2 regions of the Paenibacillus ihbetae genome follow, and region 1 is predicted to be linked to the other one. Evidence: a T-box and tRNA genes for the amino acid it is inferred to sense, from the RefSeq annotation. Region 1 holds a T-box; the other holds one or more tRNA genes.

Region 1 (8,806 bases):
CGAGTGCCATCGCGATCCATACCCGCTGCCGCTGGCCGCCGGACAAGGCATCCACGGAGCGATATTTATAATCCTGGGTTCCGGTGACGGAAAGCGCCCAGTCAATAACCTCCATATCCTGCTTCGTTAAACGTCCGAACCCTCGCTGATGGGGATAGCGTCCATAGGACACCAGCTCACCTACCGTCAATCCGCCCGGCCCCTCCGGGGTTTGGGGGAGAATGGCCAGCTTCTTGGCCAGCTCCTTTGTATTGATGCGGGCAATTTCCTGACCATCGATAATGGCCGCCCCGGATTGATACGGGATAATGCGCGTCATCGCCTTCAGCAGCGTGGATTTGCCGCAGCCGTTCGGACCGATGATCGTCGTAATTTTTTTATCAGGGATATCGACATTCAGCCGGTCTAATATGACGTTCTCGCCGTAACCGACCGTTAATCGATCTGTACAAAGACGAATCATATAGGTTCACCTCCTGGGGAAAGTTCGCTTTTAAACGATAATGATTCTCAATATCAGCCATAATATAATATGGAGACCTCTCTTTGTCAATAAGTATCTTCATGGAATATTTAAATAATTTTCATGCACACAACACTATTGTTCAATATATAGCTCAAATCCGAATGGAATTACTATATGTAGATAAAATCGCAAAAAAACGAAAAAAATAAAATCTGCGATTGTAAAATAAATGAAGGCAACGTATACTAAATGATAATGATAATCATTTACGTCCAAGTATAGGTTATGGACATAACCTTTGTACCGATATATCCCGGAGGTGTAATTCGTGGCAGGGAACGAAATTTTTGATGTGACGGTTATTGGCGGCGGGCCGGCTGGCTTATATTCGGCTTTCTACAGCGGGCTTCGCGGAATGAAGACCAAGATTATTGAATATCAGCCGGTACTGGGCGGGAAGGTTCACGTCTATCCGGAAAAAATGATATGGGATGTCGGAGGCCAGACTCCGATTACCGGCGCCAAGCTGATCGAGCAGATGGTTCAGCAGGGCCTGACCTTCAGTCCGGAAGTGCTGCTGAATGAGAAGGTGGAATCCATTTCCCGTAACGAGGAAGGAATCTTCGAATTACATACCGCGAATTCCGGCACCCACCTCTCGAGAACGGTCATCGTTGCCGTTGGCGGGGGCATTCTCAATCCGCAGAAGCTGCAGATTGAAGGAGCCGAGCGGTTCGAGGTGTCGAACCTCAACTATACCGTCAAATCGCTGCAGCATTTCAAGGATAAGACCGTGATTATATCCGGCGGCGGCAACTCCGCCATCGACTGGGCGAATGAACTCGAGCCGGTCGCGAAGAAGGTATACCTGGCATACCGGAAGGAAGAGCTGAGCGGCCACGAGGCCCAGGTCGATCAGCTGCTGAACAGCTCGGCCAGCTGCTTCTTCCATACGCAGATTACGAAGCTGATCGCTTCGGAGAACCACGAGACCATCGAGCGGGTGGAGCTCACGAACACCAAGACCGGTGAGATAAACGTCATTGAGGTCGACGAGGTCATTATCAACCACGGCTATGAACGCGACATTTCCCTGCTTGAGAACAGCAGGCTTGGGATCGAACGCGTGGACGATTATTATATTGCCGGGAACGGACACTGCCAATCCTCCGTGCCCGGACTGTATGCCGCAGGGGATATCCTGCATTACGACGGGAAGCTGCATCTGATTGCCGGCGCGTTCCAGGATGCGGCCAATGCGGTCAACAGCGCCAAGCGCTTTATCGAGCCGGAAGCGCACCGCAGCGCGATGGTATCGTCGCATAACGAGGTGTTCAAGGAGCGCAACCGCGAGCTCGTGAAGCAGATGATTAAATAGCGGCAGCTGCATGGCAATGATGAAAGAGGGATCCAGCGAATGGATCCCTCTTCGTTATGCCTTGCTTACGATGCCGGATGTGATCAGCGGCCCGTAATTAATCAGCTGCGTCATCAGAGCGCCCATCTCTTCTGCGGACAGATTCATCCCCGACTCGATCCAGTGGATGACCAGCCCGATATTGGCCGAGGTCATGTAGGCAATCAGATAGTCGCTTGGAATCCGGCTATTCTGTGCTGCCATTCGAAAGGCCTGCTTGTCGTACATATTCTCGGTCATGAACTGCCGGAATTGACGCACGAAAGACATATCCCCGTTAGGCCCGAGGACGGCTTTGATAAAGTCGCCGTGTTTGATGAGCACCTCGAATATTTGAATGGAGGGCGGATATGGCTCGCCTTTCTCCGCATAAATCCTGGTATCCCTCGGGTCGATTTCCAGGACGATGCTACGGATCTCCGCAATCACTTCTTCCTTCAACTTCTCAAGCATGTCCGGCACGTCCCTGTAGTGAAGATAGAACGTCCCCCGGTTAATATCCGCGCGGCTCGTTATGTCCGTCACGGTGATGGCGTTAACGGACTTCTCCTGCATAAGCTCAAACAACGTTTTGCGCAGCAGCTGATTCGTGCGAATCTGCCTGCGGTCCGTTTTTCTAGGCAAAGCGTGTCCCCCTAACCGATGATTTTATCCATTTTAATGAACACCAAGCTTGTTCATGATGAGTAATGAACACTCGGAATAAAGCTGATGATTGAACAACATTCTTTCCTCATTATAATTAACGGTGTGATCATTAATCAACACAATGTTCATTATAATAGGGAGTGGTGGATATGGTTTTTTTTAAGCAAAAAATGCTATGGATTGGCGCTTTGGCAGTCCTTCTGGCGTTGACGGTTTTCGGCGTTGCCATGATGGGCTCGATCGTAGGCGCAAAGCCAAAATCTCTGCCAGTGGCGCTGGTCGTGCTGGATCAGCCTGCAGCGCTTCCGAACGGGGAGACGCTTGCTGTGGGTGAGAAGATGAAGGGAATGCTGGAGCAAAACACGCAGCTGCCCGTTCGGTGGGAGATCGTAGCTTCGGAGGCGGAAGCTAGGGAAGGGATGGATGCACAGCAATATTACGGAGCGTTGGTGCTTCCGGAGAATCTCAGCTCAGGCATGCTGACCCTTCAGTCTCCGGCTCCCAACCCGGCTGTCATTCACATACTGGTAAACGAGGGGATGAATGCCCAAGCGTCCGCCGTGGTCAAGCAAATGCTTGGGCAGGTGCTCAAGATGGCGGGGTCGCAGCTATCCATGCAGGCGTTGGACATGATCGGTTCCCGGACGGAGGTGCTGCCAGTGGCAACGGCTCAAGCGCTGCTAACCCCATTTGTGGTTCAAGAGGAGATGCTCCACCCGGTCGGAGCTAATCACGCAAGCGGCAATGCGCCGGGACTGCTGACGCAAATTCTATGGATCGGCTGCCTGATTATTAGCTTGTCCTTGTTCCAGGCGCTGCAGAGAACGACAGCTGATGGCAGCACCAGGGGAATTGCCATCTTGCTGCAAGGGGCTTCCGGTCTGCTGTTGGTTGGTCTGGCCTCCGGTTTCCTGGTGTGGATGGCTTCCTCCTGGTACGGCATGGAGCTTGCGAACGGGGGCGGCGTTTGGCTGATGCTGTGGCTGGCCGGGTCTGCCTTTTTCCTCCTGCAGTCCACTCTGCTTAACTGGATGGGACTTCCGGCTATGGGGATCCTGGTGCTCCTGATGTTCTTCTCGATGCCGCTTCTCAATATGGCGCCGGAGTTTCTGCCGCAGGCCACGCAGGATTGGTTGTACTCGTGGACCCCTCTTCGGTTTGCCGCATCGGCGCTCCGGGATGTCATGTATTTTGACGGATCGGCATCCGCAACGGCAAATCATACGGTACTATGGGCTATCGCCGGCGGTTTCTTGGTATTGCTCTTAGCTTCGATGGTGAAGAAGGGGAGACGCTCGGATAAAGGAAAGTCGGTTGCGGCATCGTAACATAAGCGGATGAGCGCTCGAGATAGCACATGGAAAAGGAAACTATACGATGGATTACTGGATTACGGAGTGGTCCTTCATAAGAGGTTATGGACGGGGATAAGTACGATGTAACGGTTGAATGATGCAGGGCGCCCCTTGATCTCAATCCTAAAAGCAGGATGCCGATATCAAGGGGACGCCCTGCGGTGCTTTCAGAACGTGACAAATCCCATCGCTTTCTTCGCGGCAAGCAGCGTCTGGCCGGCAATTTCGGAAGCACGCTTCGCACCGTCCGACAGGATCAGATCAAGCTCGGCGGAATTCACGATGCGGCGGAATCTCTCCTGGATCGGCTGCAGCTTATCAATGACCACTTCGGCCAGTTCTTTCTTGAACGTGCCGTATCCCTGGCCTTCATACCGCTTTTCGATGACAGGGATTTCCTCCTCGGAAAATATGGAATACATCTCGATCAGATTGCTGACCGCCGGCTTCTGCTCCCAGTCGTACCGAACCTGTCCGTCCGAGTCGGTTACGGCTTTGGAGAACTTCTTGCGGATATCCTCCGGCGTATCCATCATGTGGACACAGCTGTTTCTGTTCGGATTGCTCTTGCTCATTTTCTTGGACGGATCGTCAAGACCCATAATGCGGGAGCCAATATCCTGAATAATCGGCTCAGGCATCGTAAACGTGCGGCCATACCGGTTATTGAACCGATCGGCCAGATCGCGGGTCAGCTCCAGATGCTGCTTCTGGTCATCGCCGACAGGCACATGCGTTGCCTGATAGAGCAGCACATCGGCAGCCATCAGGACCGGGTACGTGAACAGGGCGGAGCTAACCGTATCCTGTCCGGCGGATTTCTCCTTGAACTGGGTCATCCGCTTTAATTCCCCGAAATGCGCCTGCGTCTCCAGCAACCAGCCCAGCTGGGCGTGTTCAGGGACCTGCGATTGCAGAAAAATCGTTGCTTTGTCGGGATCGATCCCCGATGCGATATACAGCGCGGCAATGTCCCGCGAGCGCTGGTGCAGCTCCTTGGGATCCTGATAGACGGTCACTGCATGCAGATCCGGCACAAAGAAATAGGAGTCATACTCATGCTGCAGCTTCACATATTGACGGAGCGCGCCTCCATACCCGCCAATATTCAAATCCCCGCTTGGCTTGATGCCTGATAATAATCGTTTCATCACACACCTCCTGATCGTTTGCGAACAACACAAAAACACCTCATCCCTCTATGGGACGAAGTGTAACTCCGCGGTACCACCCGAATTCGACCGTACAGCCGCTCTTAACCATGACACGGGAGGAATGGGGAAGGGGAACTACGCCATTCTTCCTGTCATATCTCCCATGATAACGGAGGAGAGCCGTCAAGGCCTACTGCCCCGGCATTAGCCGAAGGTTCGGGTTGAAGCGAGAAGATCCATTCACTTATTCCGGGGTACCGGGCCTCGCACCATTCGCCGGTTCGCTTGGACCTCGAAAGATAAGCTACTATTTCTTCTCCTAGCCGTGTGGTATGTTGTTCTTGAAATCATCTGTGCAGCTCTTTTTCGAATGAGAAGAGAGAACAAGATGATTTGATGAGTATCATCACACAGGTGTTAGGCGAATGTCAAGAGTGTGAGGAGGATTCATGTTGAAGGATCAGGATACGGCGATTCTCGCTGATGGATTAACCATACTGTCGCAGTGCAGACGGGAAACGGGGGATATTTGGCAGGCCCATTACGGAGCGGCCTCGATTGCGGGTTATTTTTTTGCAAAGGCAAACCGGTTGACCGGGAAGGTCGAAGAGGCCGTGGCGGTGGAGAATCGGAGGATTGGAACCGGGTTTCGGAAGCGCCGGCGAAGGCGATGGAGAATTTCCGGTCGATTATCCATCCGGTTCAGACGATAATTTCTTGAAGAGAGGTAACCTTTTTCACACAGATCGGCACTTAAGGGATAGAGACACCGGGAAAGGAGGGTTAGATGAACGTGTTTCAGTGGATTGAGGAAGCCCGGCAGGGCAGTGCGGAGGCTCAGGAAAGCCTGGTCCGGCATTATACCGGAATGGCGCTGGCCGTAGCCTACGATAAATTGCAGGATCCCCACTCGGCGGAGGATGCCGTGCAGGAGGCCTTTACGGAGGCTTTTGCAAATCTGCATAAGCTGCAGGATCCCCGGCGTTTTCCCGGATGGTTCAAAGTGATCGTTGAACGGCAGTGCTACAGGGACCTGCGCCGCAAGCAGCTTCATGCGTTACCGCTGCATGAGATGGAAGTTCCGGCTTCCGACCAGCGGAGCCTGGAGACGGTTGTGGAAAAAAAAGAACTGATCGGCCAGCTGCATGCCACGATTGGGGGGTTGCCGCCAGGCCTGCGGATCGCAGTCCAGCTCTATTATTTTCAAGGCTACAGCCTGCAGGAGATTTCGCAATATCTGGGCATATCCCTGGCAGCTTTGAAGAAGCGGCTCTTTGATGCCCGGCGGAAGCTGAAGAACACGCTTCATGTAGCCGACTTTGTATCGGTGTTCACCGATCTATATGAGGGAGGCAGGCGTATGCTGCATATTGTCAACGGAGATTCAGTGGGGGATAAGCTGAAGCAAGGGAACATTCAAGGGGATATCCTGGTGTGGAGAGAGCTTTATTCGTTTGGCCCGGTCTTTCCGAAGATGGACGAGCCGGATTATCGCAGAACGAGAGCTCGCTATTTGGAGCAAACGCTCGGGATTCCGCAGAAGGAATATATCGAGACCTGCGAGTTGCAGGAGAAGAAGCTTCAGGATTATCAAAAATATGATGAAGTCGTGCTCTGGTTTGAGCATGACCTGTTTGACCAGACCATGCTGGCCTATTTGCTGCATTGGTTTAAGGAGAAGTCATTGGGAAGTACGAAGCTGAGCCTGCTGTGCATTGGCGCCTATCCGGGCATTGAGCTTTTTCGCGGATTGGGGCAGCTCAGCACGGAGCAGCTCGAGACTTTATCGGGCACATGGCACGCGATTGGAGAAGACGAGCTTGCGCTCGGCAGCATGTTGTGGGAAGCCTATACCTCGGATCGGCCAGAGAAACATCAGCGCATGCTGGAGGTGGATTCCTCGGCACTGCCTTTTGCAAGGGATGCATTCGAGGCCCATCTTGCCCGGCTGCCCTGGGTGGGCAATGGGCTCGGAATCATCGAGCAGACGACGTTAGAGGCTGTAGCGGATGGAGTTCATCAGCCGTATGAGTTGTTCCGAAGGGTAGGAGACCAGCTCCATATGCTCGGCATGGGGGACCTGGAATTCTGGTATTACCTCGCGAGGATGACGGAGGGAGCGGCCCCCTTGCTGGTTATTGACGGCACAGCGCCGTTTCCGGACTTCAAACTGGCTGTACCCCATTTCCAAGATCGGGTGCTGCAAGTGACGAGTTTGGGGCATGAGGTACTAGCCGGCAAGACCGACTATGCTGGCAACGGAACGATCGATAAATGGGTAGGAGGCTTGCAGGTTCGAGGGAAGAATCCGTCATGGCGCTGGGACCCGGAGCGAAAGTCGGTTGTGCGGATGGGCGAATCCGATGGAACAACGAATTGAGGGGAAAGAGCGACCTTGATTGGGCAGCATATTAACGGATCCAATTAACAGCAGAATATAGCATAAGGGCTATCCTTCTTGGCGTTACTGCCGAGCAAGAATAGCCCTTCTTCACAGTTACAGATGAGAACCGCCGGTTGCGTCAACCATTTGTCCCGTTACCCAGCGCCCGTCGCTTGATGCCAGAAACGCTACGACATCCGCAATATCGGATGGCTGGCCGATTCGGCCAAGCGCGGACATCTCCGCGGCATGCTGCTGTCCTTCCGGCGTATGCAGCCAGGATGCATTCACGTCGGTGTCCACAATCCCTGGAAGCACCGCGTTCACCGTAATTCCGCGCGGTCCCAGCAGCTTGGCAAGATGCAAGGTAAACGTATTGACCGCTCCCTTTGTGATGTTGTAGGCCATAATATGCGGATAGGCGATCCGCGTCACGCCGGAGGAAATGTTGACGATGCGGCCGCCGTCGCGCAGGAGCGGGAGGGCCTGTTGGACGAGGAAGAACGGAGCCTTCACATTAACGGCAAGGAGCTCGTCAAGGCCCTCCTCGGTCGTCTCTTCGAAGGTGCTTGAGGTTCCGATGCCTGCATTATTCACCAGAATATCGAAACGGGTGTCTCCCGTGATGCGAAGCAGCTCCTCTTCCAGTGAATGAATAAGCCCTTTGGCTCCGTCTACCGATTTCAGGTTGGCGCCTAAGGCGACAGCCCGCCCGCCCTGATTCTGAATGGTCTGGACAACCTCCTCCGCTGCATCCCTGCGCGTTCCGTAATGAACAGCGACCAGTGCCCCTTCTTCCGCGAGCCGAAGCGCAATTCCTTTGCCGATTCCTCGGCTTCCGCCTGTAACCAATGCAATTTTGTCTTCCAAACGTTTCATGAAAACCCCACTCCTCTTGTTTGATTTAAAGCTACTGTACACTCTCCTGTTAAGGGGAGAGTCAAGAGGGGAAGTTAGAATCTTTTTCGAAAGTTATTTTATGAACAAAACAGACATGCGCGATTACTGCTGCTGCGAGCACGTATGGAGGCAAAAGGAGGCTCGCTCTAGGCGTTAGTTATAGTCTGAATCACCGCCCCCGGCAGGGTCTCCGGCATTCTATCACGATATGGAAGGGTCATACTCCGCATTACCTAGCAAGGGAATAAGCAATTCGGCAGGGCGCTTCCTGCCGTAAATATCTTTATCCGAAGTGAGATAGATTTCGCGGATCGGCTCCCGGTCCGATTGAACGAGTCTTTGGGACGAAATCCATGCCTTGAGCTCGGGTATGACGGGACAGCTATAGCCGTACGGATCACAATGATGGAGAAGAGAGGCGGCAGTTTGCAGCTCCGGCAGGACATACACACGCACCCGGTCATTGGAAGGTATGTCCCTGGT
Region 2 (8,806 bases), 740 kb from region 1:
CATTTGCATGATTTTCTCTTCCATGCGGTGGAAGCCCATCGAAGCGCTGCCGCTCTCAATCGTATGCAGGCTGCTCACTTGAGACATTTGCTTCTTCGCTTTGGCCATTTGCGCACGAGCTACGAGCTCATTCCGCTTGTTGCGCATTTTGTAGAACTCGTCTTTCATTTGGTGAAGCTGGGCAACCAGTTCTTTAGCTTGGGATTCCGATTGCAGGTGCAGCTCGGAGTACTCGGTAACTTTTTGATCGAAGTAGATTTTTTCCTCCAGCAGCTTGCGTGCCACTTCTTCTTGACCGTTCTTCAGAGCCAGCTCGGCTTGCGCCTCGCGCTGTGCAGCCATCTTAACCGCCTCATCCACGCGCTGCTTCATCCGGCGCTCATTCGCCATTTGCTTCGCTACCGTTACCTCAGCCTCGTGAATCTCTGCTTCCATGTCGCGCAGATATTGGTTCAGCATTACAATCGGGTCCTCTACCTTATCCAGCAGCTCATTCACCGACGCCTTTGTCATATCTTTAATTCTTTTAAATACTCCCATGTTACTTATCTCCCTTCTCATATTCCGATAGTTTTTTCTTCAACTCTTCAATTTCTTTTTGCAATGCCTTCTTCTCGATGTCTTGCATCATCGAATCCAGACCGGAATCGGAGGATACGGTATTTCGGGGACCATAGCCTGGATCTGGCCGGCCGGGGCGATCATATCTCGGTCCAAAGCCGCCTCCTTCATTCGGATATCCTTGACGACCATAGTTATCGTTATAGCCGTTATATCCGGGTCCGGGTGCATCATTGAAGCGATATCCTCCATGTCCTCCATGAGGTGCGTATGGATCGTGATAATACGGCGGCTCTTTGGAAACAACCAACGACGCGATCAGGTAAATTAATAGTGTTGTACCGCCAGTGAAAAAGATACTGACTACAAATATAATTCTGAGGATGGTCGATTCGACTCCGAAATGATCGGATATGCCGCCGATCAACCCGGTAAACATTTTGTCTCGGGTAGAACGGTACAATCTACTCATGGTTACTCCTTTCCGCTGTCATTCAGCTTTTGCTTCAATCGGGCGAGTTCCTTCTCGAGCACGGAAGAGACGGTATTGCCTGCCTGTTCCACGTACTCTTGGCCCATCCGGCGTAAATCGCGCAAGCTTCTGGCTTCAAGCTCCCAATCGCTGATGCGATCCTCAAGCCGGTTGAACATCCTTGGAACATCTTGACCGCCGTATGCGCCGGTACGTTCATTCATCTTCTGCTGCAGACGGAGAGTCTCCATCCGGGCAACATAGTACTGTCGCTTGCTGTATACGGTTTGATACTCCATGCGGAGCTCTCCGAGCTGCTCTTCAATCTCTCTCAGCGACTCCAGGCTGGTAGATAACAAGCCCTGGTATTGTTCAATCTTTTCTTCATAGATCAGCTTCTCTTGAAGTGCCAGCTTGGCCAGATGATCCTCACCGGCCTTCAACGCAAGCAGCGCTTGCTCCTCACGCTTATCCCGCATGGTCTCGGCTTGGTCAACCTGCTGTTTCAGCTGCCGAGAGTGAGTTTGGCATTGCTGCAGAAGCTTCTCGGCTTCCGTGATGTCTTGTCTTGTCGAATGAAGGAACTGATCGATCAATCGAACCGGATCCTGACTCTGTTCGAGTCTTTCGTTCAAGGTTGCAACGGTAATGTCTCGTATCCGTCTGAAAACACTCATTTAGGTTTAGCCCTCCTCTTCTATCAACTTCTTATCCTTAGCTTCAGCTGTTCGTCATCCTGTATCGCCATTAGTAGCGCGGTCTTCCCTTCTTGAATCGGGACACCCCGTAGATGATCAGGATAATACCGAGTACCGGACCGATGAGCCAAGACAGCTTACCCATCAACCAGATGACGCCGATACCAAGAATAATCCACCCGATCAGAGCGTTGCCTCGCCGAATTCCGTAATATCCTAAAGCAATCATCAGGACGGGAAGCAAAAGACTGAACAACCATCCGAGCAGAGGAGCGAATACACCCAGAAGAATCAAAACTCCTAGACCAATCAGCAGGAGACTTAATCCGTTTCCTCTCGAATATCTCATTTATACACCGCCTTTCTGTCGTTTGATCGTTGTTTATGTGTTCAACCTTATGACTCTATTCTAGGTAATTTCACGTTTCACTAAAACGGACTGCGGACGGTTTTTGCACCTAGACCTAAGTCGGGGCCCTCTATAGACCTGCGTCCAAACCGTTCCTGGCCCATTAAAGCAGCCCGAACTTCCTACTACTCTTATGGCATTCAGACCTTGTCCAATCCATCCAGACGGCGTCCATTCCATCCGGACCGTATTCGATCCAGCCAAGAACGTGTTCATTCATTCAAAACCGTGTTAGCCGAGCCCGACTTTCCGCTCCAAAGCGTCTAATCCGGTCGAACGTGATCTCACCAGCCGATCATAAGACGATAAGACGAGAAACGCAAAAAAGGAATGCAAGACGATAATCGTCTTGCATTCCTTTTGGATGATGCCGGTGAAGGGACTCGAACCCCCACGGTTTCCCTCACGATTTTGAGTCGCGCGCGTCTGCCAATTCCGCCACACCGGCATAAAAGCGTGCCCTAAGAGATTCGAACTCCTGACCTTTTGATTCGTAGTCAAACGCTCTATCCAGCTGAGCTAAGGGCACAGAATAGTGAATGGAGGCGCCACCCAGATTCGAACTGGGGATAAAGCTTTTGCAGAGCTGTGCCTTACCACTTGGCTATGGCGCCAGAAATGAAAATGGAGCGGACGACGGGAATCGAACCCGCGACCCTCGCCTTGGCAAGGCGATGCTCTACCGCTGAGCCACGTCCGCAGAAATCATGGCTGGGGATATAGGATTCGAACCTATGCATGACGGAGTCAAAGTCCGTTGCCTTACCGCTTGGCTAATCCCCAATATGATTTTTTGTAATATGGGGCGATCGATGGGACTTGAACCCACGAATGCCGGAGCCACAATCCGGTGCGTTAACCCCTTCGCCACGACCGCCATATTTATTAAGTTTCGATTGGCAGGGGCAGCAGGAATTGAACCCACACTAACGGTTTTGGAGACCGCTGTTCTACCTTTAAACTATGCCCCTATAAAACTGGTGGAGGATGATGGATTCGAACCACCGAACTCGTAAGAGAACAGATTTACAGTCTGCTGCGTTTGGCCACTTCGCTAATCCTCCATAGTGGTGCCGGCGAGAGGACTTGAACCCCCAACCTACTGATTACAAGTCAGTTGCTCTACCAATTGAGCTACACCGGCGTATGCAATTGTGAAACATGGTGGCTCGGGACGGAATCGAACCGCCGACACGAGGATTTTCAGTCCTCTGCTCTACCGACTGAGCTACCGAGCCTTACGCTCTTCGTGAACTTCGACGAATCCCATATCGGACACTCATCTCATCCCAAAAGTTAAAAAATGGCGGAACTGACGGGATTCGAACCCGCGATCTCCTGCGTGACAGGCAGGCATGTTAGGCCTCTACACCACAGTTCCACGAGGCACTATCGCATATGCGATATAATTGGTTGCGGGGGCAGGATTTGAACCTGCGACCTTCGGGTTATGAGCCCGACGAGCTACCGAACTGCTCCACCCCGCGTCATTATAAAAGGGTTACAATGTTATTTATGGTGGAGGCTGAGGGGATCGAACCCCCGACCCTCTGCTTGTAAGGCAGATGCTCTCCCAGCTGAGCTAAGCCTCCGCAACAAAGCGATTTCTATCATACCAGATAACCGGCAACAAAATCAAGTCTTTTTTAAAGAAAAGATGGTGACCCGTAGGGGATTCGAACCCCTGTTACCTCCGTGAAAGGGAGGTGTCTTAACCCCTTGACCAACGGGCCATGCTTTAAATAATAGTGGCGGAGAGAGAGGGATTCGAACCCTCGAGACGCTTTTGACGCCTACACGATTTCCAATCGTGCTCCTTCGGCCAACTCGGACACCTCTCCATAAATGGCTCCCCGAACAGGACTCGAACCTGTGACAACTCGATTAACAGTCGAGTGCTCTACCAACTGAGCTATCAGGGAACATTATTCAATTCAAGTGATGGTTTGATCACCTGAAAACTAGATACGAAACGTCTTTGCGTTGATTAGAATCCGTAGCAATGTCCCTTCAGATCCTCAGATCTTTCCGGGCCCCGCCAAAGTAATCGGAATCAGCTGCGAAGCTCTTCTTCACTTTGGTGGGTTTTTGTCTATGCTTCCGTAGCGAGCTTTCTTTCAGAAAGCTTGTAGGATAAGCCCTCGACCGATTAGTATTGGTCAGCTCCATGCATTACTGCACTTCCACCTCCAACCTATCTACCTCGTCGTCTTCAAGGGGTCTTACATACTGGGAAATCTCATCTTGAGGGGGGCTTCACGCTTAGATGCTTTCAGCGCTTATCCCGTCCGTACGTAGCTACCCAGCCATGCTCCTGGCGGAACAACTGGTGCACCAGCGGTACGTCCATCCCGGTCCTCTCGTACTAAGGACAGCTCCTCTCAAATTTCCTACGCCCACGACAGATAGGGACCGAACTGTCTCACGACGTTCTGAACCCAGCTCGCGTACCGCTTTAATGGGCGAACAGCCCAACCCTTGGGACCTACTTCAGCCCCAGGATGCGATGAGCCGACATCGAGGTGCCAAACCTCCCCGTCGATGTGGACTCTTGGGGGAGATAAGCCTGTTATCCCCAGGGTAGCTTTTATCCGTTGAGCGATGGCCCTTCCATGCGGTACCACCGGATCACTAAGCCCGACTTTCGTCCCTGCTCGACTTGTAGGTCTCGCAGTCAAGCTCCCTTATGCCTTTGCACTCTTCGAATGATTTCCAACCATTCTGAGGGAACCTTGGGGCGCCTCCGTTACTCTTTAGGAGGCGACCGCCCCAGTCAAACTGTCCGCCTGACACTGTCCCCGTACCGGATCACGGTACCAGGTTAGAACCTAGATACGATCAGGGTGGTATCCCAACGTCGCCTCCACACAAGCTGGCGCTCATGCTTCAAAGGCTCCCACCTATCCTGTACAGATCGTACCCAAATCCAATATCAAGCTGCAGTAAAGCTCCATGGGGTCTTTCCGTCTTGTCGCGGGTAACCTGCATCTTCACAGGTATTAAAATTTCACCGGATCTCTCGTTGAGACAGCGCCCAAGTCGTTACGCCATTCGTGCGGGTCAGAATTTACCTGACAAGGAATTTCGCTACCTTAGGACCGTTATAGTTACGGCCGCCGTTTACTGGGGCTTCGGTTCACAGCTTCGGATTGCTCCTAACCGCTCCCCTTAACCTTCCAGCACCGGGCAGGCGTCAGCCCGTATACTTCGCCTTGCGGCTTCGCACAGACCTGTGTTTTTGCTAAACAGTCGCTTGGGCCTTTTCACTGCGGCCCCCTCGGGCTATTCACCCTACCGAGGCACCCCTTCTCCCGAAGTTACGGGGTCATTTTGCCGAGTTCCTTAACGAGAGTTCTTCCGCGCGCCTTAGAATTCTCTTCTCGCCTACCTGTGTCGGTTTGCGGTACGGGCACCTTCACCTGACTAGAGGCTTTTCTTGGCAGTGTGAGATCATGACCTTCGCTACTGTAATTTTCACTCCCCATCACAGCCCAGCCTTACGATGTGCGGATTTGCCTACACATCAGCCTCACTGCTTGGACGGACATCCATCAGTCCGCGTCACTACCCTCCTGCGTCACCCCATCGTTCATAACGGTTTACGGTGGTACAGGAATTTCAACCTGTTGTCCTTCGACTACGCCTTTCGGCCTCGCCTTAGGTCCCGACTTACCCTGAGCGGACGAGCCTTCCTCAGGAAACCTTGGGCTTTCGGCGGATCAGATTCTCACTGATCTTTTCGTTACTCATACCGGCATTCTCACTTGTGTACTCTCCAGCGCTCCTTACGGTACACCTTCAACGCATACACAACGCTCCCCTACCCCTGATGCAAGCATCAAGCCATAGCTTCGGTGGTGTGTTTAGCCCCGTTACATTTTCGGCGCAGAGTCACTCGACCAGTGAGCTATTACGCACTCTTTAAATGGTGGCTGCTTCTAAGCCAACATCCTGGTTGTCTGTGCAACTCCACATCCTTTCCCACTTAACACACACTTGGGGACCTTAGCTGATGGTCTGGGCTGTTTCCCTTTTGACAATGGATCTTAGCACTCACTGTCTGACTCCCGGACATAAGTCTATGGCATTCGGAGTTTGACTGAGCTTGGTAACCCTTGCGGGCCCCGCACCCAATCAGTGCTCTACCTCCACGACTCTTCATTCCGAGGCTAGCCCTAAAGCTATTTCGGGGAGAACCAGCTATCTCCGAGTTCGATTGGAATTTCTCCGCTACCCCCACCTCATCCCCGCACTTTTCAACGTACGTGGGTTCGGGCCTCCAGTGCGTGTTACCGCACCTTCACCCTGGACAGGGGTAGATCACACGGTTTCGGGTCTACGTCCACATACTAAAGCGCCCTATTCAGACTCGCTTTCGCTGCGGCTACGGCTTCTCGCCTTAACCTTGCATGGGAACGTAACTCGCCGGTTCATTCTACAAAAGGCACGCCATCACCCCTATAATGGGCTCTGACTTCTTGTAAGCACACGGTTTCAGGTTCTATTTCACTCCCCTTCCGGGGTGCTTTTCACCTTTCCCTCACGGTACTGCTTCACTATCGGTCGCTAGGGAGTATTTAGCCTTAGCAGATGGTCCTGCTGGATTCATACGGGGTTTCACGTGCCCCGCACTACTCGGGATCCGTCTCGGAGGGTTCACATTTTCGATTACAGGGCTTTTACCTTCTATGGCCGGCCTTTCCAGACCTGTTCGTCTAATCTAAACCTTTGTAACTCCATGTGAGACGTCCCACAACCCCAGAGAGCAAGCTCTCTGGTTTAGGCTGTTCCGCGTTCGCTCGCCGCTACTGACGGAATCACTCTTGTTTTCTCTTCCTCCAGGTACTTAGATGTTTCAGTTCCCTGGGTATGCCTCCTCGTATCCTATGTATTCAGATACGGGTAACTGGCTATTACACCAGTTGGGTTTCCCCATTCGGACATCCCCGGATCGAAGCTTGCTTACAGCTCCCCGAGGCAGTATCGTTGTTCGCCACGTCCTTCATCGGCTCCTAGCGCCTAGGCATCCTCCGTGTGCTCTTAGTAGCTTAACCTTGTGCTCCGGTTATTGTGCTCATCGCTCTGTTGTCCGCTTGTTTCCTGATTGGATAAAACCACTCAAGGGTGAAACAAGCTTCCAAAGGATCGATGATCCCAAAACCTTCGCGTGCTACTTTTGTTACTTGGTCTTTCAATGAAGACACAAGCAGCTAAAAGGATATTTCTAAAACGCAAATTCGTTTCGTTATCTAGTTTTCAAGGATCAAATTCCTTCGGTCATTTAGCGACCGGAAGAATATCTTATCAATTCTCAGCGTTCTTGTCTACAAGAAAGATCTGGAATCAACAAGCTTGAGAGGTTGAACTCTCAAAACTGACCAACGAGTGAGTAGGTCGACTTTACTTCGTAAAGCCTATTTATCCGGCAGCTTGCGCTGACCGTATTTGTACCGCTTCGCTACGGAAGCGAGGTACTCCATAGAAAGGAGGTGATCCAGCCGCACCTTCCGATACGGCTACCTTGTTACGACTTCACCCCAATCATCTACCCCACCTTCGGCGGCTGGCTCCCGTAAGGGTTACCCCACCGACTTCGGGTGTTGTAAACTCTCGTGGTGTGACGGGCGGTGTGTACAAGACCCGGGAACGTATTCACCGCGGCATGCTGATCCGCGATTACTAGCAATTCCGACTTCATGCAGGCGAGTTGCAGCCTGCAATCCGAACTGAGACTGGCTTTTTAGGATTGGCTCCAGATCGCTCCTTCGCTTCCCGTTGTACCAGCCATTGTAGTACGTGTGTAGCCCAAGTCATAAGGGGCATGATGATTTGACGTCATCCCCACCTTCCTCCGGTTTGTCACCGGCAGTCACCTTAGAGTGCCCACCTTAAGTGCTGGCAACTAAGATCAAGGGTTGCGCTCGTTGCGGGACTTAACCCAACATCTCACGACACGAGCTGACGACAACCATGCACCACCTGTCTCCTCTGTCCCGAAGGCCGCCCCTATCTCTAGAGGATTCAGAGGGATGTCAAGACTTGGTAAGGTTCTTCGCGTTGCTTCGAATTAAACCACATACTCCACTGCTTGTGCGGGTCCCCGTCAATTCCTTTGAGTTTCAGTCTTGCGACCGTACTCCCCAGGCGGAATGCTTAATGTGTTAACTTCGGCACCAAGGGTATCGAAACCCCTAACACCTAGCATTCATCGTTTACGGCGTGGACTACCAGGGTATCTAATCCTGTTCGCTCCCCACGCTTTCGCGCCTCAGCGTCAGTTACAGCCCAGAGAGTCGCCTTCGCCACTGGTGTTCCTCCACATATCTACGCATTTCACCGCTACACGTGGAATTCCACTCTCCTCTTCTGCACTCAAGTTCCCCAGTTTCCAGTGCGTCCCGAAGTTGAGCCTCGGGTTTAAACACCAGACTTAAAGAACCGCCTGCGCGCGCTTTACGCCCAATAATTCCGGACAACGCTTGCCCCCTACGTATTACCGCGGCTGCTGGCACGTAGTTAGCCGGGGCTTTCTTCTCAGGTACCGTCACTCTCATAGCAGTTACTCTATGAGACGTTCTTCCCTGGCAACAGAGCTTTACGATCCGAAAACCTTCATCACTCACGCGGCGTTGCTCCGTCAGGCTTTCGCCCATTGCGGAAGATTCC

The links. A T-box is a leader RNA that pairs with one kind of tRNA and senses whether it is charged. The one in region 1 lies ahead of trpS (tryptophan--tRNA ligase), so its partner is inferred to be a tRNA-Trp.
Region 2: it encodes a tRNA-Trp, which carries the amino acid that the T-box ahead of trpS (tryptophan--tRNA ligase) is inferred to sense. The anticodon was not compared.

What each region holds. Positions count from the first base shown of each region.
Region 1 is NZ_CP016809.1:3,467,182-3,475,987, forward strand. Features, by position in the region: gene BBD41_RS15405 (ABC transporter ATP-binding protein) at 1-463, opposite strand, end outside; gene BBD41_RS15410 (NAD(P)/FAD-dependent oxidoreductase) at 795-1,844, shown strand; gene BBD41_RS15415 (TetR/AcrR family transcriptional regulator) at 1,899-2,507, opposite strand; gene BBD41_RS15420 (YhgE/Pip domain-containing protein) at 2,681-3,859, shown strand; gene trpS (tryptophan--tRNA ligase) at 4,054-5,037, opposite strand; T-box leader at 5,086-5,370, opposite strand; gene BBD41_RS15430 (hypothetical protein) at 5,490-5,753, shown strand; gene BBD41_RS15435 (sigma-70 family RNA polymerase sigma factor) at 5,828-7,420, shown strand; gene BBD41_RS15440 (SDR family oxidoreductase) at 7,538-8,302, opposite strand; gene BBD41_RS15445 (MerR family transcriptional regulator) at 8,525-8,806, opposite strand, start outside.
Region 2 is NZ_CP016809.1:4,211,583-4,220,388, reverse strand. Features, by position in the region: gene BBD41_RS18780 (PspA/IM30 family protein) at 1-540, opposite strand, end outside; gene BBD41_RS18775 (PspC domain-containing protein) at 542-1,033, opposite strand; gene BBD41_RS18770 (PspA/IM30 family protein) at 1,036-1,710, opposite strand; gene BBD41_RS18765 (hypothetical protein) at 1,781-2,080, opposite strand; tRNA gene BBD41_RS18760 (tRNA-Leu) at 2,509-2,588, opposite strand; tRNA gene BBD41_RS18755 (tRNA-Arg) at 2,596-2,669, opposite strand; tRNA gene BBD41_RS18750 (tRNA-Cys) at 2,681-2,754, opposite strand; tRNA gene BBD41_RS18745 (tRNA-Gly) at 2,766-2,840, opposite strand; tRNA gene BBD41_RS18740 (tRNA-Gln) at 2,849-2,923, opposite strand; tRNA gene BBD41_RS18735 (tRNA-His) at 2,942-3,017, opposite strand; tRNA gene BBD41_RS18730 (tRNA-Trp) at 3,038-3,111, opposite strand; tRNA gene BBD41_RS18725 (tRNA-Tyr) at 3,119-3,204, opposite strand; tRNA gene BBD41_RS18720 (tRNA-Thr) at 3,209-3,284, opposite strand; tRNA gene BBD41_RS18715 (tRNA-Phe) at 3,303-3,378, opposite strand; tRNA gene BBD41_RS18710 (tRNA-Asp) at 3,445-3,521, opposite strand; tRNA gene BBD41_RS18705 (tRNA-Met) at 3,551-3,627, opposite strand; tRNA gene BBD41_RS18700 (tRNA-Val) at 3,657-3,732, opposite strand; tRNA gene BBD41_RS18695 (tRNA-Glu) at 3,799-3,873, opposite strand; tRNA gene BBD41_RS18690 (tRNA-Ser) at 3,890-3,981, opposite strand; tRNA gene BBD41_RS18685 (tRNA-Asn) at 3,987-4,062, opposite strand; rRNA gene BBD41_RS18680 (23S ribosomal RNA) at 4,270-7,194, opposite strand; rRNA gene BBD41_RS18675 (16S ribosomal RNA) at 7,623-8,806, opposite strand, start outside.